Regions from separate parts of the Bradyrhizobium sp. KZN70725 genome, predicted to be linked through region 2. Evidence: predicted binding sites of a transcription regulator. Region 2 holds the regulator's gene; each other region holds the start of a gene.
The links. Region 2 encodes LexA, which represses DNA repair genes until DNA is damaged. Its sites were predicted from a motif close to TGTTCNNNNTGTGTTCNG; they were not measured.

Region 1 (4,209 bases), on a different contig from region 2:
CATAGAACCAGACGATGGCATCGACGCCCCAGACCTCGAGCAGCGCGACGAAGCCAATGAAGGCGATCACTGCCGTGACCACCTTGCGCAGCAGCGGCAGATAGCGGTTGGCGCGCGTCTCCAGCCCCGGGAAGCGCTGGATCAGCTCCGGGCTGATGCGAAAGCCGCGATCGATCAGGCTCAGCACCACCATGGTAACGAGGCGGGTAACCAGCAGCACCGCGACAGTGCCGACGAAATATTGCAGCAGCAGCGAATAGCCGTTGCGGATGTTGAGCGCCCACACTGCCCACAGCGCGAGGTCGAGCGCGATCGCCAGCACATGCCAGAGCGCCGCGAGCCGGTTGCGCGTTCGCGCCGCAAGCCCGGTGCGATCGGCCGGCGCGCGGATGGCGTCGGCGACCTGGCGGCGGCACTGCAGGATGATGACGACGACGAACAGATGCACGACCAACATCACGAGCCGGATCAGCGCGGCATAGCCGGCGCGATGCAGCCCGAGCAGCAGCGCGACATTGGCAAAGGCGATGCCGGAGACGCCGACGGCGACGATGCGCCGGGCCCAGATCTCGATATAGGCCGCGGTCTCGGCACGGACGCGGAACAGGCCGAACGGCCCCGCCAGCGCGCGCACCGCGCAAATCAAGACGCGCGAGAACACATAGGCGTTGACGACGGCCAGGATCACGAGCCGCGTGGTCGATTGATCGCCGATCTCGGTGCCGAGCAGCGCGGTGGCGATGCCGCCGAACACGACGACCGGCAGCAATTCGAGCAAAAGGCGCCCAAGCACGAAGGGCAGCCGGACCAGCGACTGCCAGGCCCGCGCCAGGCTGAGCCGGCGCCGCTGCAACTCGGGCGCCGGCGTGACGTCGGCAACCGACGACGGCGGATCGACGATGGCGAGCGTCTGCACCGGCATGCGCGCGGTCTGCGGCAGCCGCGCTTCCAGGAACGCGACCGGCCGCTTGATCAGGCGGAACACCACCCATTCGGCGGCCAGCGCGCAGCCGAACACCAGCGCCAGCTTCCAGGCGATATCGATCAAGAGGCCATAGGCGACCGGATCGTTGGCGGTACGCACGAACCAGTAGTAGAACGCCGGGAAATGCGTCAGCGTGCGCGCGACGTCGGCGACCTCGCGCGACATCTCGCCGACCTGCTCGGACACCATCAGCAACAGCTGTGCGCCGAGGCTGTCGGCGGTGAGCGGGATCGGCGAATGCTGCTCCGGCGCAGGCGCCGGCTGGGCCGCCGCCTGCGGCGAGGCATTGGCGATGGCGCGCAGCGTGTTGATGATCTCGCCGCGCTTCTTGTCGTCCTGCAGCGTGTCGAGCGCACGTTTCGCCTGCTCGGGCGTCAGCGCGTCGCCGGTAGCGGGTTGCGGCGGCGCCGGCTTGGCGGCCGGCTGCGCCAGCGCGGGAGAGACGAACAAGGTGAAGACGAGAAGCAGCGCAAGGCGAAGTTTGTGCGACACGAGGGCCTCATAAAATAACTGCGCGACCGCAAACCCTTGGGAGGAATCTGCTCTCGCGCTCGCGCCATGTCGGATACTCCTTTTCGCCCCGATGGTGTGTCGGAAGTTTGCCGCTGTGACGGCCATCTCTTGGCATTTACCGCAACACAATCGTCACAGGCGTTGAGCCGCGTTTACACTTCCAGTGCGCGTTCCCGGCCGGCTCACTACACGTCAGGGGTGAGACCGCAGAATCTTTCGCTTGACGCGCAGGAGCCGCCGTGATGTTCTTACTTTGTTCTTTTGTTCCCAATTGCGTTTCGGGAGTTTCATGCACGACGTTTTTGCCGAGAACGGTCCGGTCAGGCTCTTCATCCATGATGACGACGAGACACCGATAGAATTCATGCGCAACCTGCTGCGCACGGTATTCGGCAAGTCCCGGAAAGAGGCTGTTGCCGTCACCGCGCGAATCGAGGCCCAGAACGGATTCGCATGCGGCCCCTATCCCGCGACGGTGGCCAAGGCACTGCTGGAGTCCGCCCAACAGCTGATCCGCAACAACGGGCATCCATTGCTGATCACCGCATCGGCCGCCGACGCGGCCCGGCCGTGCGATCTCTGTGGCGCGCTGGAGCCCGTCACCGACGTGTTTCTCATCCGCCGGACAGTCTGCCTGTGCGGCAACTGCCTGATCGCCGCGCGGGCAAGCTCGGAAAATCTACCGAGCGAGGAGTTCAGATATGCCTTCATGGCGCTCGATTGGCATTTTGCCGGGACGCCGCGCAATCAGATCATGACCCGGTCGCGACAATTTCCCGGTCACATGCGAGCGGACGTTCAGATCGCGATCGACAGGTTGTTCGATGTGCCGATCCATTTCTTCGGCATTCATGAGCAACACCGCTATGAGACCCTCGCGATTGCCTCGCTGATGGAGAACAGCCGCAACGCGCCGCCGATCGCGCCGCCGCAGTATCACGACGTCGACGTTGGCGAGCCTGAGTCGGTGAAATGCCTGACCAATGGCTTGTGGCTATGCCAAACCGGAGAGCTGCGCTACGCGGTGCTGCTCAGCTACCATCGTGATTATCAGACCGAGCCGGGCTTGCGGATCGAGCTCGCGGTGCCCGCAGGCGTCGCCGGAAACGCCTTGGTGCAGCGGACCTTTGCCGAGCTGGAAGCGGCCGTGTACGCGGCACGATCCTATCGCGGCAAGATCCTGTCGCTCGAGGATGCCGCCGACTATCGCGGCCGCGCCCGCGGCGTGACCGTGCATCGCCTGCCGACGGTCGCGCGCGATGACGTGATCCTGCCGGACCGGACGCTGCGGCTGCTCGACCGCAACGTGCTCGACTTCGTCGAAAGCCGCGATCTGCTGCGCGAGCTCGGGCAGTCGACCCGCAAGGGCATCCTGCTCTACGGCCCGCCCGGCACCGGCAAGACCCACACCATTCGCTATCTCGCCACCAACCTGCCGGATCACACCACGCTGATCATCACCGCCGAGCAGGTCGGCCTGCTCGGCGCCTATATGAGCCTCGCGCGGCTGCTGCAGCCGACCATGGTCGTGATCGAGGATGTCGACCTGATCGCGCGCGACCGCGAGGACATGGGCGGACCGTGCGAGGAATCGCTGCTCAACAAGCTGCTCAACGAGATGGACGGCCTGAAGGAGGACTGCGACATCCTGTTCGTGCTGACCACCAACCGGCCCGAGGAGCTGGAAGGCGCGCTGGCCGGCCGGCCCGGCCGCATCGACCAGGCCATCGAGGTGCCGGTGCCCGACGAGACCGGGCGCGGCAAGCTGATCCGACTGTACGGCAAGGGCCTGCCGCTCGAACCGCCCGTGGTTGACGCAGCGGTGCAGCGCACCGCCGGGGTCAGCGCCGCATTCATCAAGGAGCTGATGCGCCGCATCGCTCAGGCCAGCATCGCCCGCGGGGGAGGCCAGGATGTCACTGCTGACGACATCGGCGCAGCGCTGAACGAGATGCTGTTCGACGGCGGCCGGCTCAACGTGAAGCTGCTCGGCGGCGCGCAGGGGATGAGTGCGGGGTGATGGCCGGTCAACGCACTAAACGTGCCGGCAACAGCAACTCGCGCTCGCCGCCGGCGAGCCGCGCGAGTTCGTCCGACACGCGCGCCAGCGCGCGATCCCAGGCCTGCGGTCTGTCCTGGCGGAACAGCCGCATGGTCGGATACCAGGGCGTGTCGGCGCGATCGCGCAGCCAGCGCCAGTCGAGCGCATAGGGACACAGCATCCAGACCGGGCGGCCGAGCGCGCCGGCGAGATGCGCCACCGAGGTGTCGACGGCGATGACGAGATCGAGCGCGCAGACGGCCGCCGCGGTGTCGGCGAAATCGCCGAGCGTCGGCGCGAGGTCGACGATACCTGCGCCAAGGGCTCGCAGCACCGGAGCATCGTCCGGCCGCGGCTCCTTCTGCAGGCTGTACAGCTGCACGCCCGATGTGACCAGCCGCGGCAGCACGGCGTCCGCCGGCAGCGAGCGCTGGCGGTCGCCCTTGTGCCTGGGATTGCCGGCCCAGACCACGCCGACCTTCAGCGCGGTCACGCCGGCGAGCGCCTCGCGCCAGCGCGCGAGCTTGCCGGCATCCGCCCGCAGATAGGATATCGCTGCGGGAATGGTCTCGACGGTGGTGCGGAAGATCCGCGGCAGGCTCAGCAGCGGCAGTTGCAGATCGAACGGCGGCAGCGGCTCGCCGCGCGCGAACACCGCGACATCGGGCAG
Region 2 (4,209 bases):
AGCCGGACGTGCTGATCTCGGGCGACGGCCGCAATGTCGCGGTGCGTGGCGGTGATGGACGGCTGCATCTAATGCACAGCGCCAAGGATGCATTTTTGGTCAAGGAGTGGCTGGCGGCGGACGCCGACGCGCGCACCGCCACCGATGCGTCGCTCGGCGAGGGCGTCTCCTGCGATGCCAGCGGCTGCGTGACCCAGGGACCCGGCGGCGCCTTCGTCGCGCTGGCGACCCGGCCGGAGGCCCTAGTGGACGACTGCGAGCGCGCAGGCCTGATCGTGACGGCGCGGCCGGCGCCGCAGGGCTGCGCGGCATCGGTGATCGATGCCGAGCGGCTGCGCCGCCACGGCGCGCTGGTGCTGCGACGGAGCAGGGACGGCTACGTCGTCGATGCGGTCAAGCCCGGCGGGATCGACCGGCCGTGGTCGCCGGCGGTTCCCGGCGACGGCGAGAGCGAGACGACGCTACGCGCCCCCGCGCCGCGGCCTGCGGTGGATGCGACGCCGGCCGAGACCGATCTGCAGGGCGATGATTAGCCGTGGTCCGGCAAGGGCGCGCTCGGCAGCTCGAACAGGCCGAGATGGTATTCGTCGGAGTCGGGGCCGGCGTCGGGCTTCTTGACGAGAGTGAAGGAAGCCTCGGGAAATTGCTCCCAGACTTTCAGGTCGTCGGCCGTTACCGTCAGCCAACCGAACCGGAACATGTAGCGGCCCGGTTCCGTGACGCGTCCAGCCTTTTGCCATGTGACCTTATCGACCACCGCGCACGTCCTCGGTACCCGATGATGCGCCAAGGTGCCGGCCGACGCAAATCTCCTTCTGCGCCCCGGAAGCGGGAGTCCGGGGTCGCCCGAAATTGCTTAGGTCATCCGCCGCCGAACAGCTCATTCCACGGCGACGATGCGCTCAACCCAAAAACAGCGTTGCGAATGCGGAAGGCCGCCGCTCCACAACCTTCGGCTTCTGCTCGACCGGCGGATGCAGCGCCGGCAATTGCAGCACGCTGACGCGCTGTCCCTCGACCAGCTGGGTCACCAGCACATGGCTGCCGTCGGGGAATTCGACCGCATCATGATGCCGATCGGGCACGTCGGGCTCGACTTCGTTGAATACGCCGACGCGATAGTTCAGCGTCTTGGTCCAGATCCAGCGGCTGTCGTAGCGAACGTTCTCGGCGAAAGCGAGCTCGGTGCCCGGCAGCATGCAGACCGCGACAGTGGGGTCATTCTCCGAAGCAAAGCCGCGGGTCGACGTGCCGCGGAACGTCGTCGTGATCAGCGTCTCTCCGACAATGGCGGGGCGCGATGCCACGGCGTGCAGACTATAGTCACACATCGGATGGCTCCTCATTTCGAGGTAGCGACCCGTGCCTCTCCTTGAGGCATTAGGGCCTCTACCAGAGTGGACGATAGCGAACGAGCGTCTGCTCGTTTCTGGGCGATTGTACGACTGGTCCGAGATCGCTCCGATCACAAACACGCGACGCTGCGCGAGAGGTATCGGAGCGCATCGGGCAGGCCGTACGCTACACTATCATGCAAGGAACGATCCGACGTGTTGCTCGTTCCCGGCCGCCGCAAGTATTTGCAATTCAGTATTTGCGATAAAGGCCGATCAGCTTGCCCTGGATGCGGACCCGGTTCGGCGGCAGGATGCGCACTTCATAGGCGGTGTTGGCCGGCTCGAGCGCGATCGATGCGCCGCGGCGGCGGAAGCGCTTCAGGGTCGCTTCCTCCTCGTCGATCAGCGCCACCACGATGTCGCCGGTATTGGCGACGTCGTTGCGCTGGATCAGCGCCATGTCGCCGTCGAGGATGCCGGCATCGACCATCGAGTCGCCGCGTACCTCGAGCGCGTAGTGCTCGCCGGCGCCGAGCATGTCGGGCGGCACGCTGATGGTGTGGCTGCGGGTCTGCAGCGCCTCGATCGGCGTACCGGCGGCGATCCGGCCCATCACGGGGACCGCGACCGGACGGTTGCCGTCGTCCTCGGCAATCGGCGGCGTGCTGGCGCGCCGGCCGAGGGTGCCTTCGATGACGCTGGGCGTGAAGCCGCGGCGACCGTTGCCGCCGCCGGCCGAGAGTTCGGGCAGCTTGATGACCTCGATGGCGCGGGCGCGGTTCGGCAGACGGCGGATGAAGCCGCGCTCCTCCAGCGCAGTGATCAGGCGGTGGATACCGGACTTCGAGCGCAGGTCGAGCGCATCCTTCATCTCGTCGAAGGAGGGCGGTACGCCGGCCTCTTTCAGACGTTCATTGATGAAACGCAGTAGTTCGTACTGTTTGCGCGTGAGCATCTCGAGTATTCCCCCGGTTGATAGCGTCGTTCGATTCCGAGACTCTTCTGGTGGGGCCTGCAGGCCGGGCCTGACCTCAGGAGCATGTGCTCGATGCACCTGCTTCCATGCAGCTTCCCGAATGTAGACACCAGCACTCGAAACAAATCATGAACGGACACTATATGTTCGATATGTGTTCCGCAACCACTTAATTTCCGGTGAACGTGTCGGGCAACGCACAATCGGCGGGGCGCGAAAACCCTATTCGGGCAGTGTCAGGATCTCGCATTCGCTGCCTTCGACGGCCGCCGCCGCGAACGGCGGGCGCACGAGAAGTGCCCGTGCCGCAGCGAGATTCCCGAGCAACGACGAGTCCTGCTGCGTCACCGGCGTTGCGATCAACGTGCCGTCCTCGCGCGCTTCGAGCCGTGCACGCAGATAGTCCTCGCGCTGGTCGTTGGCGGCGAGGTCGCGGCCGAGCAGGGCGCTCGTGCGGCGATGATGAATCACTTTCCGGCCGCTCAGCGCCCGAATCAACGGCACCAGGAACAGGAAGGCGCAGACATAGGACGACACCGGATTGCCGGGCAGGCCGATCACCCTCATCGCGCCGAGCCGGCCATGCATCATCGGCTTGCCGGGCCGCATCGCAATCCGCCAGAACGTCATGTCGACGCCCTCGGCTTCCAGCGACCGCTTGACGAGATCGTGGTCGCCGACCGAGGCGCCGCCTGTCGTGATCAGGACATCGGCACCGGCCTCGCGCGCCCGGCGGATGCCCGCCGTGGTCGCCTCCACCGTGTCGGCGGCAACGCCGAGGTCGACGGTCTCGGCGCCCTCGGCGCGCGCCAGCGCCCGCAGCGCGTAGCCGTTGGAATAGACGATCTGGCCGGGGCCGGGCTGCGAGCCCGGCATCACCAGCTCGTCGCCGGTCGCCAGCACCGCGACCTTCGGGCGGCGGCGCACCGCAAGTCCCGGATAGTTCATGGCGGCCGCCAGCGACAGCGCGCGGTCGGACAGGCGGCTGCCGCCGGCGAGCAGCACCTCGCCCTCACGGAAGTCGACCCCAGCCGGGCGGATGTGCCGCCCGACGCTGGCGGCCTCCGTGATCGTGATGTGGTCGCCGTCGACGGCGGTGTCCTCCTGGATGATCACCGCGTCGGCGCCATTGGGGATCACGCCGCCGGTGAAGATCCGCACCGCCTCGCCGGCGCCGACCGTCCGGTCGAACGGCCGGCCGGCGGCGACTTCGCCGATCACCTTGAGCCGGGCCTTTAGATCAGCCGCATCGGCGGCGCGCACCGCATAGCCGTCCATCGCCGACATCGGCTGCGGCGGCTGGGTGCGGAGCGCCGCGAGGTCGTGCGCAAGCGTGCGGTGGTAGGCGGCATCGAGCGCGACCATCTCCTCCGGCAGCGGTTCGGCGCCGGCGAGGACGGCGGACAGGGCATCGGCAACCGGCATCAGGGCCACGCTCAGAGTTCCTCAATTCCTAATCTTCAAATTCCAAGTGCGGTCAAAGCCCTTGCCACGTCATCCGTCGATGTCACGTGGATAGCATAAAGGCCGCGGGCCCGCGCACCTTCGATATTGGCGGCCAGGTCGTCGAAAAACAGGATCCGCGACGCCGGCACGCCGATGGCTTTTACCACATGATCATAGGCCTCGGCGTCGGGTTTGCGGAAGCCGATGCTCGAGGACAGGAAGACGTTGCGGAAATGGCTGAGCAGCTCGGCATGGGTGACCGAGAAATGCGCGACATGGGCCGGATTGGTGTTGGAGAAGGCGTAGAGCGGCATCCGCTTGGCGGCCGCCGCGAGCAGCGGGGCGATGCCCGGCATCTCGCCGGTGAAGATCGCATTCCAGCCTTCGAGGAACTGGGCGTCCGTGATGTTGATGCCGAGCGTCCGGCGCAGATTCTCGAAGAATGCCGCG
Region 3 (4,209 bases), on a different contig from region 2:
GCAGCAGCTGCGAGAACAGCAGCCAGCCGCGGCGGCGGCCGAACATCTGCGTGAACAGCGGAACATGCAGCGCGTCGACCAGCGGCGCCCAGAGGAATTTCAGCGTGTAGGGCGTGCCGATCAGCGCCAGCAGCCCGATGGTGCCGAGATCGACCCCGGCCTCCTTCATCCAGACCTGCAGCGTCGAGCCCGACAGTGCCAGCGGCAGCCCCGAGGAGAAGCCCAGCAGCAGCACGATCAGCACCCGCGGCTGCAGATACACCGCAAAACTGTCGCGCCAGGAGGTGGCGGCGGGGGGATTCTTTTCCGATTGGGTCGCGGTCACTTCGGGCGCGGTCATGTCCCTCTGTTAGCAGATTCGACCGCAGCTGCCTTGGCTCCCTCTCCCCGCTCTTTCGCGGGGAGAGGGTTGGGGTGAGGGGCTTTCTCAGCGAATTATGACGGGTGCAATGTGCGGAAGCTCCCCCTCACCCGAAATTCGCGCGATGCGCGAATTTCGACCTCTCCCCGCAAGCGGGGCGAGGTGGCTACTCCCCTGCCTGCAGCTTGCGCGGGGCGGGGAACAGGTCGGGGGCGGGCTTGACGAAGCGGGGGACCTCGATCGGGGTCTCGGACTTGCTGAAGTCGAGTTCCTCGATCCGGCCGGCGCGTTTCTCGATCTTGTCGGCGGAGATCAGGATCTGCCTGACGTCCTCGTTCACCTGGCCGAAATGGGTCTGCAGCTTGAGCACGCGATCGCGCAGGCGGCCGAGGTCGTCGCCGAGATGCATCACCTCGTTGCGGATCTGGTCGGCGGCGTCGCGGATGCGGGCGTCCTTCAGGATCTGCTGCATCACCTGGATCGCCAGCATCAAGAGCGAGGGCGATACCAGCACGACGCGCGCGCGATAGGCCTTCTGGATCACGTCGTCGAAGCCGTCATGGATCTCGGCATAGACCGATTCCGACGGCACGAACATCAGCGCGGTGTCCTGGGTCTCGCCAGGGATCAGGTACTTCTCCGCGATGTCGCTGACATGCTTCAGCACGTCGGCGCGCAGCCGCTGGCTGGCGAATTTGCGCTCCTCGTCGCTGCGCGCATCGTGCAGCGCGGTCATGGCCTCGAGCGGGAATTTCGCGTCGATGCAGAGCGGGCGCTGGTCGGGCAGAAACACCACGCAGTCCGGCCGCTTGCCCGACGTCAGCGTGTACTGGAACTCGAACGAGCCCTTCGGCATGCCGTCCTGGACGATCGCCTCCATCCGCGCCTGGCCGAAGGCGCCGCGCGATTGCTTGTTGGCGAGCACGTCGCGCAGCGTCGTCACCTGGGTGGTGAGCTCGTTGAGGTTCTTGTGCGCGTGGTCGATGATGCCGAGCCGCTCATGCAGCACGCGCAGCGAATCCATCGTGTTGCGGGTCGATTGCTCCATCGACTGGCCGACCCGGTGGGTCACCGAATCGAGCCGCTCGTTGACGGCCCGGGCCATCTCGGCCTGGCGGCCGGCCAGCGCCTGCGCCATAGTATCAACCTTGGCATCGACCCGCCCGGAGGATTCGCTCTGGGCCCGCAGCATGTCGGCGAGGCGCTCCTCCAGCTCTTCGGCGCGGATGGCCTGGGCCATTGCGAGTTCCGCGCCGCGCCGGCTGGCGCGTGCGATCACCACCGCAATGGCGAACAGCAGGATCAGCGCCAGCGCCCCAAGGCCGATCAAGGCGTCGGAGACACGGACGGGAAGGTCGCCAATCGTGAGGAGAATCTCGTTCATGCCGGCAGTTGTAGCCGATTCGCGGCCCGGCGCGAACGAAGAGGGAACGGTTATGGCAAATGCATCCCTGATTTTCCGGGTTAATGCGGAGTGAAGAAACGTGGTTAACGTTGTCCTAACGGGTTCCTGAGCGCATTGACCCCATGAAGTCAGCAGCTTAAATCGCCGCCATGGCATTAAGAGAAATTATCATCCTGCCGGACAAGCAGTTGCGGCTGGTGTCGAAACCGATCGAGAAGGTGACGCCGGAGATCCGCAAGCTGGCCGACGACATGCTCGAGACCATGTATGACGCGCCCGGCATTGGGCTCGCGGCGATTCAGGTCGCGCAGCCGCTGCGGCTGATCACCATGGATCTCGCCAAGCGCGACGAGAACGGCGAGACCACGGCGAAGCCGCGCGTCTTCATCAATCCGGAGATCATTGCGCGTTCGGAAGAACTGTCGGTGTACGAAGAGGGCTGCCTGTCGATACCCGAATATTACGAGGAGGTCGAGCGGCCGGCGCGGGTGCGCGTGCGATTCACCGATCTCGACGGCACGGTGCATGAGGAGGATGCGGAAGGGCTCTACGCCACCTGCATCCAGCACGAAATCGATCATCTCAACGGCGTGCTGTTCGTGGATTATCTGTCGAAACTGAAGCGCGACCGCGTGTTCAAGAAATTCGAGAAGGCCGCCAAGCGCGCGGCGGAGTAGGCGCGGTCGCTTTCCCGGACGCGTCATGGCCGGGCTTGACCCGGCCATCCACGTCTTGCTTCGCTGTCGCCGAAAACGTGGATGCCCGGGGCTTCTTGTGCGAAGACGCGCTTCGCGCTTAAGCACTCCAACTGCTACCGAGCCTGTCTAATGCCTCTCCGCCTGATCTTCATGGGCACGCCCGATTTCGCGGTGCCGACGCTGCTGGAGCTCGTGGCCCATGGCCATGAGGTCGTGGCGGTCTACACCCGCGGGCCGAAGCCGGGCGGGCGACGCGGCCTGCAGCTGCAGCCGACGCCGGTCGAGCAGGAGGCGCGCCGCCTCGGCATTCCCGTGCTGACGCCGAAGACCCTCAAAACGCCGGAAGCACTCGAGGAGTTTCGCGCGCATGACGCAGACGCCGCCGTCGTCGTCGCCTATGGCATGATCCTGCCGCAGGCCATTCTCGACGCGCCCAGGCTCGGCTGCTTCAACCTGCATGCCTCGCTGCTGCCGCGCTGGCGCGGCGCCGCGCCGATCAACCGTGCCATCATGGCTGGCGATGCCGCGAGCGGCGTGATGGTGATGAAGATGGATGTCGGCCTCGACACCGGGGACGTCGCGATGGCCGAGCGGTTGCCGATATCGGACAGCATGACGGCATCCGATCTGCACGACGCGCTGGCGCCGCTCGGTGCCGACCTGATGGTGCGCGCGATGGCGGCGCTCGGGCGCGGCGGCTTGCAGCTGACGAAGCAGAGCGCGGACGGCGTCACCTATGCGGCCAAGATCGAGAAGGCCGAGGCGCGGATCGACTGGAAGCAGCCGGCGCATGCGGTGCTGCGGCACATTCACGGGCTCTCGCCGTTTCCCGGCGCCTGGTGCGAGCTCACCGGCGAAGGCGAGCCGGTGCGGCTGAAGATCCTGCGCTGCGAGCAGGCGAAAGGCTCGGGCGCACCGGGCGATGTGCTCGACGACAATTTCGCGATCGCCTGCGGCGACGGCGCGATCCGGATCCTCGAACTGCAGCGCGCCGGCAAGGCGCCGATGAAGGCGGCGGACTTCTTGCGCGGCACGCCGCTGAAGCCGCCTGCGCGGCTCGGCTGATGCCCCGCTACAAGCTCACCATCGAGTATGACGGCACGCCGTTCTCCGGCTGGCAGATCCAGGACACCGCGCCGACCGTGCAGGGCGCGCTGGAGGCGGCGGTCAAGGCGATCTGCGGCGAGGACGTGCGCGTCCATGGCGCAGGGCGTACCGATGCCGGAGTGCATGCGCGCGGCCAGGTCGCGCATTGCGACATCGCCAAGCATTTTCCGCCCGGCCGCTTTCGCGACGGGCTGAATGCGCATCTGCGGCCCAATCCGATCGGCGTGCTCGCGGCTGACATCGTGCCCGACGATTTCGAGGCGCGGTTCTCCGCGACCAGGCGGCACTATCTCTATCGCATCACCAACACGCGCGCGAACCTCGCGCTCGACATCGGCCGCGTCTGGCGCGTGCCGCGCGCGCTCGATGCTGACGCGATGCACGCCGCCGCGCAGCGCCTGCTCGGCAAGCACGACTTCACCACCTTCCGCGACACCGAGTGCCAGGCCAAATCGCCGGAGAAGACGCTCGATCAGCTCGATGTCACCCGTGACGGCGCCGCCGTCAACATCGTGACGTCGGCGCGCTCGTTCCTGCACAGCCAGGTGCGTTCGATGGTGGGCTCGCTGGTCTGGGTCGGCGAGGGTCGCTGGAGCGCCGACGATCTTGCCGGTGCGCTCGCCGCCCGCAACCGCGCC
Region 4 (4,209 bases), on a different contig from region 2:
GATTGGACTTGTCCCGAATCATGCGGGGATCGTGATCAAGCCCGGCCCGCGGCGCAACCGGGAACCTGGCGCCCTTCCCCGTTATTCAATCCGCCACCCTAATCGGGATCGGCGCTCTAATCGGGGATTGACACCCGGCGGTCGTCGCGAACCTCAAAGCCCGGCGCGCGCACCACTTCCCAGGCGTGGCCGTCGGGATCGCCGAAATAACCGCAATAGCCGCCATAGCTGGTCGGCTGCGCGGGTTTCAGCAGCCTGGCGCCTTTCGACAGCGCGAACGCCATCACACGATCGACCTCGGCGTCGTCGTTGCAGTTCCAAGCGATCGCGACGCCGCGGAACGCTGAAGGCCGTGGCTGATCCGGCAGCCCGGCATCGGCAGCGAGCAGATGCCACGGGAACAGGCCGAGCACGGTGCCGCCGGTCTCGAAGAAGGCGACCTCCTCGCCGGTCGCGCGCATCTTCCTGGAGAAGCCGAGCGATTCATAAAAGCCGATGCTGGCGCGCATGTCGCTGACGCCCAGCGTGAGGACGGTGAAGCGTGCGGTCGCGGCGTTACTCATGTTTACCTTTCCCGTCGTTGCGAGCGAAGCGACGCAATCCATTGTTCCACATATTCGGATGCATGGATTGCTTCGTCGCTTCGCTCCTCGCAATGACGATCATCACTTTGCTGGCACCTAAAACAAGCTCAGCTGCTGCCCGCTGCGCTTCGGCTTGGCGAAGTGATCGGTGGTCAGCTTGGTCCGCCGCTTGTTGAGGCCGAGCTTTTCGCAGGCGATCTCGAAGCGGCGGCCGATCATCCAGGCCATCGGGCCGGTGCCCTTCATCCGCGTGCCCCATTGCGAGTCGTAGTCGCGGCCACCGCGCATGTCGCGGATCAGCGTGAAGACGTGACGGTAGCGATCGGGATAGTTGGCCATCAGCCATTCGCGGAACAGATCGCGCACCTCGAGCGGCAGCCGCAGCAGCACATAGCTCGCCTCCCTGGCGCCGGCATGTGCGGCGGCATCGAGGATGCGCTCGATCTCGGAATCGTTCAGCGCCGGGATCACGGGTGCGACCATCACCGTGGTCGGGATGCCGGCATCCGTGAGCCGCTTGATCGCCTCGAGCCGCTTCGGCGGGGTCGAGGCGCGCGGCTCCATGGTGCGGGCGAGTTTCGGGTCGAGCGTCGTCACCGAGAGCGCGACCTTGGCGAGATTGCGCTTGGCCATACGTGCCAGGATGTCGATGTCGCGGGTGACCAGCGCCGACTTGGTGACGATGCCGACCGGATGGCCGGCGCGCTCCAGCACCTCGAGGATGCCGCGCATGATCTTCCGGTCGCGCTCGATCGGCTGATAGGGATCGGTGTTGGTGCCGATCGCGATCATCCGCGCCTCGTAGTCCGGTGCCGCCAGCTCCCTCTCGAGCAGCGCGGGTGCGTCCGGCTTGGCGAACAGCTTCGATTCGAAGTCCAGCCCCGGCGACAGGCCGAGATAGGCGTGGGTCGGCCGCGCGAAGCAATAGACGCAGCCGTGCTCACAGCCGCGATACGGATTGATCGAGCGGTCGAAGCCGATGTCGGGCGAGTCGTTGCGGGTGATCACCTTGCGCGAGGTGTCGAGCGCCACGCTGGTCGCAAATGGCGGCAGGTCCTCGAGGCTCTGCCAGCCGTCGTCGAAGGCAACGCGCGCCTCGGCCTCGTAGCGGCCGCTGGCGTTGGACTGCGCGCCGCGGCCGCGCCGCCGCTCGCGCTCGATCGCGACCGCAAGCTCGGGAAAAGGGGAAGGTGCACCCGCCGGGTTATCGGAGGGCGCCGTTACCGGCGGGTGCTTGAGGGCATGAGAGGATGCTCGGCTCATGCTTTGAAGCTAACACAGCACGAGAACAAATCAAGAACATGAACGGAGAAATTCCACAAAACCTTGCTACAAAATTCTGCAGGCGAACAGGCTGCTTTGAATATGACAAGGTGATAACACGGCCGGAGTTTCTCCACCGTTTGAGCCATCGAAGCCTCAAAATCATGCTGAGCGTGATCATTCCAACCGACGGCGTCGAGCGCACCGCGGTCGTAACATTGGCGGCGCTGGTGCCGGGCGCGGCCGCGGGCGTCATCCGCGAAGTGCTGCTGGTCGACCGCAGCCACAGCGATGTGATGGAGCGCGTCGCCGACGTCGCCGGCTGCCGCTTCCTGCGCTTCGAGGGCACGCGCGCCGCCGCGCTTGCGGCAGGCGCGCGGCAGGCGCGGTCGCCCTGGCTGATGTTCCTGCATCCGGGCGCCGTGCTCGATGCCGGCTGGATCGAGGAAACCACCCAGTTCATCCAGATGGTGGCGGCCAGCGGCAAGGACCGCGCCGGCATCTTCCGCTACGCCCGCGCACCCTACACCGACCCGGGCCTGCGCGACGGCCTCAAATTCGTTGCCCGGATGATCACCGGGCCCTCGGCCGAACAGGGCCTTTTGATCGCGCGCGAGCATTACGAGCGGATCGGCGGCTACCGGCCCGATGCCCGCCGCTCCGAGGCGCGCCTGCTGCGCCGGCTCGGCCGTTCCTCCCGCACCATGCTGCGGAGCCGGATCATGGTGGCCTGAACAAAGCGCTTGCGGATTATTTGATTCCGTCAAATAGTATGCTTGATGAAATCAAACTTCCATGACACCACGCTCGAGAGCCAGGTCGCCGCGGTCCGCGGCTTCAGCCGGTTCTATACCCGCAAGCTCGGCATCATCGAGCCGAAGCTGTTGCACTCACCATTCACGCTGCAGGAAGCGCGGATCATCTACGAGCTCGCGCACCGCGAAAATTGCACCGCAACCGATCTGGTGCGCGATCTCGACCTCGATGCCGGCTTCGTCAGCCGCACGCTGGCGGCGCTGCAAAGGCGCCAGATCGTGACGCGGAAGCCATCGAAGGCCGACAAGCGCGTCAACGAGGTGGCCCTCACCGCCAAGGGCCGCACTGCTGCCGCCGATCTCGACTGCCGCTCGCGCAGCGAGGTCGGGACGCTATTGAAGCAGATGGACGGCGACCGTCGCGCCGCGGTGGTGCGCGCCATGGGCACGATCGAGCAATCGCTGGAGCCGCCGGCCGAGAAACCGGTCGGCTTCCTGCTGCGCAGCCATCGCGTCGGCGACATGGGTTGGGTCGTCTCGCGGCAGGGACAAGCCTACGCGGAGGAGTATGGCTGGGACATTAGCTACGAGGCATTGGTGGCCGAGATCTGCGCGCAGTTTCTGCGATCGTTCGATCCGGCGCGCGAGCATTGCTGGATCGCGGAGGTCGACGGCGAGCCGGTCGGCTCGGTCTTCCTGGTCGACGGCGGCGACGGGGTCGCCAAGCTGCGCCTGCTGCTGGTGGAAGAAAAGGCGCGCGGGCTCGGCGTCGGCCGCGCACTGGTCGAGCAATGCATCCGCGCCGCGCGCGAGAAGGGTTACAAGAAGATGACGCTGTGGACCCAGAGCATCCTGGTCGCCGCGCGCGGCATCTACGCCCGTGCCGGCTTCGAGCGGGTCAAGGAAGAAAAGCACCACAGCTTTGGCGTCGACCTAGTCGGCGAGACCTGGGAGCTGGAGTTGTAGGGCTCTTTACCTCTCTTTACCCTCCGGCGTCATTCCGGGGCGATGCGCAGCATCGAACCCGGCATCTCGCGCCACAATCTCTGGATTCCGGGTTCGCGCTTCGCACGCCCCGGAATGAGGGAGGCTAAGCGCTCGCGCCTTTCGCCTTCGGGCGGCGCAGATGTTCATCCAGCCGCGGCATGATCTCGACGAAATTGCAGGGGCGCGTGCGGTAGTCGAGTTGCGCCGCCAAAATGCCGTCCCAGCCGTCGCGGCAGGCGCCGGGCGAGCCGGGCAGGCAGAAGACGAAGGTCGCGCCCGCAACGCCAGCGGTGGCGCGGCTCTGGACAGTCGACGCCCCGATCTTGGCGTGGCTCAGCATGTGGAAGGCGATCGAAAAGCCGTCCATCCGCTTCTCGAACAATGGCTCGACCGCCTCCGGCGTCACGTCGCGGCCGGTGAAGCCGGTGCCGCCGGTGGTGATGACGGCATCGACAGCGGGATCGGCGATCCAGCGCCGGATCACGGCTCTGATCGCCTCGACATCGTCGGTGACGATCTCGCGCGCCGCGAGCTTGTGGCCGGCCGCGGTGAGACGGTCGGCCAGCGTGGTGCCCGACTTGTCATCCGCCAGCGAGCGGGTGTCGGAAATCGTCAGTACC

Region 1: a site for LexA is predicted at 1,742-1,759, ahead of ACZBJS_RS37965 (ATP-dependent Clp protease adaptor ClpS). Genes of this name have one in related genera too.
Region 3: a site for LexA is predicted at 1,777-1,794, ahead of ACZBJS_RS29795 (DNA recombination protein RmuC). Genes of this name have one in related genera too.
Region 4: a site for LexA is predicted at 1,869-1,886, ahead of ACZBJS_RS09540 (PA0069 family radical SAM protein). Genes of this name have one in related genera too.

The regions. Positions count from the first base shown of each region.
Region 1 covers NZ_JBUYWT010000075.1:26,219-30,427, forward strand. The annotation lists gene ACZBJS_RS37960 (mechanosensitive ion channel family protein) at 1-1,477, opposite strand, end outside; gene ACZBJS_RS37965 (ATP-dependent Clp protease adaptor ClpS) at 1,788-3,518, shown strand; gene ACZBJS_RS37970 (tetratricopeptide repeat protein) at 3,526-4,209, opposite strand, start outside.
Region 2 covers NZ_JBUYWT010000009.1:60,514-64,722, reverse strand. The annotation lists partial or broken gene ACZBJS_RS11115 (ComEC/Rec2 family competence protein) at 1-533, shown strand, start outside; gene ACZBJS_RS11110 (hypothetical protein) at 530-757, opposite strand; gene ACZBJS_RS11105 (hypothetical protein) at 903-1,331, opposite strand; gene lexA (transcriptional repressor LexA) at 1,588-2,292, opposite strand; gene ACZBJS_RS11095 (molybdopterin molybdotransferase MoeA) at 2,536-3,747, opposite strand; gene ACZBJS_RS11090 (HAD family hydrolase) at 3,774-4,209, opposite strand, start outside.
Region 3 covers NZ_JBUYWT010000040.1:31,030-35,238, forward strand. The annotation lists gene ACZBJS_RS29790 (AmpG family muropeptide MFS transporter) at 1-340, opposite strand, end outside; gene ACZBJS_RS29795 (DNA recombination protein RmuC) at 528-1,745, opposite strand; gene def (peptide deformylase) at 1,916-2,443, shown strand; gene fmt (methionyl-tRNA formyltransferase) at 2,594-3,529, shown strand; gene truA (tRNA pseudouridine(38-40) synthase TruA) at 3,529-4,209, shown strand, end outside.
Region 4 covers NZ_JBUYWT010000007.1:178,048-182,256, forward strand. The annotation lists gene ACZBJS_RS09530 (ribonuclease HII) at 1-22, opposite strand, end outside; gene ACZBJS_RS09535 (VOC family protein) at 117-563, opposite strand; gene ACZBJS_RS09540 (PA0069 family radical SAM protein) at 681-1,847, opposite strand; gene ACZBJS_RS09545 (glycosyltransferase family protein) at 2,012-2,581, shown strand; gene ACZBJS_RS09550 (bifunctional helix-turn-helix transcriptional regulator/GNAT family N-acetyltransferase) at 2,627-3,568, shown strand; gene moaB (molybdenum cofactor biosynthesis protein B) at 3,693-4,209, opposite strand, start outside.